2 linked regions of the Pedosphaera parvula Ellin514 genome follow. The protein of the gene in region 1 binds, or shares a complex with, the protein of each later gene. Links are inferred from orthologs where the notes say so. Each region holds a gene or a part of one and is shown on either strand. Other genes may lie near its edges. The genes, in order: rpsG and tig.

Evidence for each region.
Region 2: the proteins of rpsG (region 1) and tig are in contact, whole or in part, in a crystal structure (PDB 3GTY), measured with the Thermotoga maritima proteins. The link is inferred for Pedosphaera parvula Ellin514 from one-to-one orthologs. Residues at the interface, in WP_004081843.1 of Thermotoga maritima: Lys34, Lys52, Lys55, Glu59, Arg62, Gln63, Glu66, Asn67, Lys69, Val71, Arg95, Ala109, Lys110, Lys111, Gly112, Arg113, Pro114, Glu117, Glu121, Ile124, Ala125, Tyr127, Asn128, Asn129, Thr130, Gly131, Lys135, Asp139, Arg142, Met143; in WP_004081061.1 of Thermotoga maritima: Glu122, Val124, Val129, Leu130, Tyr133, Glu188, Gly259, Ile262, Tyr263, Glu266, Ser270, Glu273, Gln274, Glu277, Arg308, Gln311, Ile312, Ser315, Tyr316, Glu325, Arg329, Arg336, Leu363, Phe366, Trp367, Arg373, Leu377, Arg381, Leu384, Glu387.

The regions. Positions count from the first base shown.
Region 1 is NZ_ABOX02000010.1:124,203-127,416, reverse strand. What follows is about bases 323-3,214. They hold rpsG (30S ribosomal protein S7), read left to right. Parts: upstream 323-1,477; coding sequence 1,478-1,951; downstream 1,952-3,214. Other genes in these bases: fusA (elongation factor G), read left to right, coding at 2,021-3,214; rpsL (30S ribosomal protein S12), read left to right, coding at 1,076-1,471.
Region 2 is NZ_ABOX02000024.1:69,785-73,015, reverse strand. The notes cover bases 323-3,231. They hold tig (trigger factor), read left to right. Parts: upstream 323-1,065; coding sequence 1,066-2,397; downstream 2,398-3,231. Other genes in these bases: mutL (DNA mismatch repair endonuclease MutL), read right to left, coding at 2,443-3,231; CFLAV_RS18200 (hypothetical protein), read left to right, coding at 375-884; CFLAV_RS18205 (S46 family peptidase), read left to right, coding at 323-357. Also shown: more of CFLAV_RS18205, read left to right, coding at 1-322. UniProt on the Bacillus subtilis protein: Involved in protein export. Acts as a chaperone by maintaining the newly synthesized protein in an open conformation. Functions as a peptidyl-prolyl cis-trans isomerase.

The sequences.
Region 1 (3,214 bases):
TCATCGAACATAAAGAAGATTTGCATCCGCAAATCGTGATCACGGATGAAAAGGGTGAGGCACTGGCCAATTACCCGATTCCTTCAGGTGCGCACATCGTTGTGAACGCTGGTGATAAAATCGTCGCGGGTACTTTGATGGCGAAGACACCACGCAAAACTTCGAAAACGAAGGACATCACCGGTGGTTTGCCGCGTGTAGCCGAGTTGTTCGAAGCGCGTCGTCCGAAGGATGCTTCGGAGATTTCCAAGATCGACGGTATCGTTGATTTCGGACCGAGTGTTCGCGGCAAGCGCTGCATCGTGATCAAGAATCAGGCGACTGCATTGGAAGAGGAACATCTGATTCCAATCGGCAAGCACGTGATTGTCTTCAAGGGTGATTACGTCCGCAAAGGTCAACAGCTGACAGAAGGTCCAGTTGATCCGCACGAAATTCTCGATATCTGCGGGCCGCAAGAACTGCAGGAACATCTCGTGAATGAGGTGCAGGAAGTCTATCGTCTCCAAGGTGTGACAATTAACGACAAACACATCGAGATCATTGTTCGTCAAATGCTGCGCAAGGTGCGCATCACCGAGCCGGCAGACACCACATTCCTGTGGGGTGAGCAAGTTGACAAGATCGCATTCGAGGAAGAGAATGCACGAGTCGAGAAGATGGGTGGTAAGCCTGCCGAAGCACAGCCTGTGTTGCTGGGCATTACCAAGGCATCATTGGAGACCGAGAGCTTCCTGAGCGCAGCTTCCTTTCCAGGACACGACCCGCGTGTTGACGGAAGCCGCCACACTGGCGAAGGTAGACAACCTGATTGGCTTTAAGGAGAACGTGATCATGGGTCACATCATCCCGGCTGGAACAGGTTTCGATTATCATCGGAGAATTAAGTTGAAACCATTGGTTGAAGTTGAAGAAGAGCCGGCTCCAGAGCCTGCAATTGCAACGGAAAATCCACTGGTCGCGAGTTAATTTGAAAAAAAAATTAAATACTAGTTGCAACGTGAAGTTGCTTTGATATTATCCGCGCTCCGTTTCCTCGATTTCCGAGGAAACGAGCGCAAACGCTGAAGCTGAAATGCCGACTATAAATCAACTGGTCCGAAAGGGCCGTAACAAATTAAAGCGCAAGTCCAAGTCGCCCGCCTTGGAAGTAGCGCCATTCCGTCGTGGTGTGTGTATCCAAGTGATGACACGTACGCCCAAGAAGCCCAACTCCGCAATGCGGAAAGTGGCCAAGGTGCGTTTGACCAACGGTTTCGAAGTAATCGCTTATATCCCTGATGAAGGGCACAACCTGCAGGAACACTCAATCGTGCTCGTGCGTGGTGGGCGTGTTAAGGATTTGCCGGGCGTGCGTTATCACATTGTGCGTGGCACGTTAGATGCCGCCGGAGTGGAAAAGCGCCGCGTAAGTCGTTCCAAATACGGAGTTAAACGGCCCAAGGCAGCCAAGACTGCAGAAAAGAAATAACGTTTTATGTCCCGACGTCGTCAAGCAGTAAAAAGACCTGTTGTCAAAGATGCGAAGTATGGTAATGTCCTCGTCTCGCGTTTGGTCAACACGGTTATGAAGAGTGGCAAGAAGAGCACTGCACAGCGTATTGTGTACGGTGCCTTCGACCAGCTCTCGGAAAAGAATCCGACCGCAAATGCTTTAGAAATTTTGCAGCGTGCGGTTGACAACGCCAAGCCGCGGTTGGAAGTTAAGCCTCGTCGCGTTGGTGGTGCAACATATCAGGTGCCTGTGGAGGTAACTCCAGATCGCCAGTTTGCGTTGGCGCTCAGATGGCTGGTTGACTTTGCAGACGCCCGTAAAGGTATTCCGATGAGGGAAGCCCTCGCGGCGGAAATTATGGAAGCCTATCAAGGGCAGGGGAATGCAATTCGCAAACGCGATGAAGTGCATAAGATGGCGCAGGCCAATAAGGCGTTCGCTCATTTCCGTTGGTAGTTAAACAATAATCAAAACGCGCCCCGAAGGCCGAATAATCTCGGGGCGTTTTTATTCTCCAAATTTTAGATGGAAGCTGTAGTTGAAAATAAATCGGTAAACGCGCCCAACCGGCCTTACACCCTGGAGCGGACGCGCAATATTGGTATCGCCGCACACATTGACGCTGGTAAGACCACTACCACCGAGCGTATCCTGTTCTACACGGGGCTGATCCACAAGATTGGTGACGTAGATGACGGCAATACGGTTACGGATTGGATGGAGCAGGAGAAGGAGCGTGGCATTACCATCACCTCTGCCGCCGTTACGTGCTTCTGGACCCAGAAAGCAACGAAGGCGAATGAGAATGATATCTACAAAGCATTCCTGAATGTTCCCCATCGCATTAATATCATCGACACCCCCGGTCACGTTGATTTCACGGCTGAAGTCGAACGCTCGATGCGCGTGTTGGACGGGGCAGTAGCGGTATTTTGCGGAGTGGCAGGTGTGCAGCCTCAGTCGGAGACTGTTTGGCGACAGGCGACCAAGTACAAAGTTCCTCGCATTGCATTCGTCAATAAGATGGATCGCACCGGGGCAAACTTTGAGAATGCACTGAATGACATGCGCAAGAAGTTGAATGCCTATGCATTCCCCATCTTCCTGCCTATTGGTGCTGAAGAGAATTTTGAAGGCGTTGTTGACGTGGTTAACCAGAAGGCAATTGTTTGGGGTGCTGGTGATATCGCCAATGAAGGTCTGAATTACGAGATCAAGGATATTCCTGAGCATCTTAAGGAAAAGGCTGCGGCTGCCCGTCAGGAACTCATCGATGCTGTCTCCAACAAGGATGACTCGCTGGCTGAACTGGTTTTGGAAGAAAAGCCCATTGATGCGCCCACACTTAAAGCTGCGATCCGTCGGTTGACTTGCAAGATTGAACTGATCCCGGTTCTGTGCGGTTCAGCTTTCAAAAAGAAGGCGGTCCAGGTCTTGGTTGATTCCGTGATCGACTATTTGCCGAGTCCTTTGGACGTCCCTGGTGCCGAGGGTACCGAAGTTGGGACTGACAATGTTGTTAAAGTTGAAACCAGCGATAACGCCAAGTTCTGTTCTCTCGCATTCAAGCTCTGGACCGATCCCTATGCCGGTAAATTGGTATTTTTCCGCGTCTATTCGGGTCAGCTCAAGAAGGGTGATACCATTTATAATCCGCGCACGCGCAAACGTGAACGCGTCAGCCGCCTAATGGTCATTCAGGGCAGCGAACGTAAAGAC
Region 2 (3,231 bases), on another replicon or contig:
ACCTTGGGAGGACTCTACGCTCGCGCAAAGGAGATGAAGAATCGTCCGCCATTCGACTTGCCAATCCTCTGGGAAAAACGCAAATCACATCTAAACTTGAAAACTCCCTTTAATTTTGTGAGCACTTGCGACATCATCGGTGGAAACTCCGGCAGCCCCGTGGTCAACCGCGCAGGTGAATTTATTGGCATTATCTTTGACGGCAACTTGCAAAGCTTGCCCTGGGATTACGCATATAACGACAAGCAAGGACGTGCTGTGTCCGTCGATTCCGCCGCCATCCTTGAAGCGCTGAACAACGTCTACGGCGCCAGGGAACTGGCGGGCGAACTGCTAAAAGGACGGCGCATTCAGTAAACCTCTTGCCTTAGCCGATGATTCACTATTATTGGGATGTATTTCTAGAGTTGATACGCACTCCGTTTCAGCACGTGGAATTAATTTGGGGTATTGTTCCGCTCTACTTTGGGCTCCTGTTGAATGAACTTACATCTGGTAAAGCGAACTTCCGCACCGCCATCCAGACTGGATTCAGCTTTCTCTGGGCCGCAGCGCAATGGCTTTATCCTTATTTCCGACCACACGCAACCGGCGCACGCCAGATCGAGTGGGGCTCGATGCCTGGCATCAATCTCGTGGTAACGATTCTGGTAATTGCCTTCGGTGCAGCCGCCCTCTTCAGTGGTATCCGGCGTCGATATCCCAAATATGGCTCCTTTCTTGGTTATACCCGCTTCAGCAACTACTTCATGATCACCATCTTTGCTATTCAGGCACATTATCCGGAGCTGGGGTGGACCTGGGATCGACTGATTGCCATCGCCCTCTTCGCGCTGCCTATTTGGTTGATCCTGCATTTCGGTTTGATGCCCATCCGCAAGTGATTGGGAAAACACCCGCCACTTCCTTCCTTTAGTGGATTAGACCGCGCTTTGCCTGAACATTTCAACCTGATAGCGCACTTGACGCCCTTTGCCGGGTTGGCTTACCCTTCCCGACTCGCTGGATGGCGAAAACCTATTATATTAGGAAAGCTGGTTTTGAGTTTAACGGAAAGGTTTGCTTGTGAACGTTACAGTTGAAAATTTAGCCCCATGCAAAAAGTTGGTTAGGGTGGAAGTCGAATCGCCGGAAGTTGACAAGGCGTTTGATTCCATGATCAAGGATTTCCAACGTCAGGCCGCGCTGCCAGGCTTTCGTCCGGGCAAAGCTCCCCGCGACATGGTCGTGAAGCGCTACGAGAAGGACATCCAGGACGAAGTCAAAAGGAAGCTCATCCCCGATGCCTACCGCAAAGCCATTGAAGAGCAAAAGCTCGAAGTAGTGGGCGCTCCGGACATCGAAGAGATCCAGTTCTCTCGCGGCCAGGCCCTCCAATTTGCCGCCACCATCGAGACCGCACCCGAATTCGAACTGCCCGAATACAAAGGCATCCCCGCGAAGCGCGAAACCACTCAGGTCACCGATGCAGACGTCGAACGCGCCATCAACATGCTCCGCGAACGTCAGACCAATTTCAACACCGTCGAGCGCGCGGCCCAGGCCGGCGATGTGGCCGTGGTCAATTACACCGGCACCACCGATGGCAAACCGCTGACTGAAGTCGCTCCCACTGCCAAAGGCCTTACGGAACAAAAGGGTTTCTGGATCAACATCGATAAGAACTCCTTCATCCCTGGCTTCGCCGATCAATTGATTGGCGCCAAGGCTGGCGATAAGCGCACGGTCAACGTCGATTTCCCTGCCGATTTCGTCACTCCTCAACTCGCCAATAAGAAAGGCGTTTACGAGGTCGAAGTCGTCGAAGTAAAAGAGAAGATTTTGCCAGCCGTCGATGACGCCTTCGCCAAGACTTACGGTGCCGAAAGCCTCGAGAAACTCCGCGAGGGCGTTCGCAAAGACTTGGAAAACGAGCTCACCTACAAGAAAACCCGCAGCGTTCGCAACCAATTGGTTGAAGAATTGCTCAAGCGCGTTTCCTTCGAACTGCCTGAATCTTCCGTCAATAATGAAACCCGCAATGTGGTTTACAATATTGTTCAGGAAAACCAGCAGCGCGGCATTCCCAAGGAAGTCATCGAACAGCAGAAGGATCAAATCTATTCTGCCGCCAATGACAGTGCCAAGACCCGCGTAAAAGCCGCCTTCATCTTCCAGAAAATCGCCGAGAAGGAAGGCATCAAAGTTTCCCAGGAGGAAGTCGCTCAACGGGTTCATCAGATGGCCTCCACCTACCAGGTTCCGGTCGAGAAGTTCGTCAAGGACTTGCAGCAACGCAATGGCATCGTTGAAATCTACGACCAGATTGCCAATGAAAAGGTTCTCGATTTCGTCCAGCAAAACGCGAAGATCGAAGACGTCGCCCCTGAGCCTGCTCCAGCAGCGAACCCGGCTTAATCAATCACTCTCCTCAAGAGGCGGGCAGCAATGCCCGCCTCTTTTTTATTGGCTGCGCCCGAACTTCTTTTCGAGCTCCCGATAATTCATTTCAATGAGCGTCGGCCGTCCATGCGGACATGTATAAGGCATGGCACAATGCCGCAAATCGTTAACCAAATTCTCCAACTCAGGTCCGCCCAATGGATCATTTGCCTTCACCGCATGTCGGCAAACCGTTTTGGCAATGGTATGCTCGCCCAAGCGCAGGCTGTTCACTTCCTCCCCTGCCGACTTCAATTCATCCACCAGTTCCAAAACAAACCGGCGCGGATCGCTCGCTCTTACAAACGGCGGCAGCGCATCCAGCAGAAATGTCCGCTCACCAAACTCACTCAGCCCGACCCCCAGGCGTGTCAACTCCGCCAATTGCCCCCGCAAAAACTGCGCGTCCCGCACCGATAACTCCACCGTCTCCGGCAACAAGAGCTTTTGCGACGCCGCACTCCCCTGCCCCTCCAGGCGGTTCAGCATCTGCTCGAACAAAATCCTCTCATGTGCCGCGTGTTGATCCAGCAACACCAACCCGCGATCGGATTCCAGCACCACGTACAATCTTCCAACCACGCCCACCACCCGCAATGGCACATTCAACAACGGCACTGGTCCCGCTGATAACTGACTCGCAACACTCGTCGCACTCGGTTGCACGGCCAGGCTGGCAATCGGCAATTGCGAACTCGCCGGCATCACCGGCCGCGCTGGCTCAATCGGTGTCCTCGCCTCCCACAACGGCGCTTTGTTCGCGACCCCACCCGCACTCGCCGGCGCAACCAGGTTCGATCGTTGCAACAA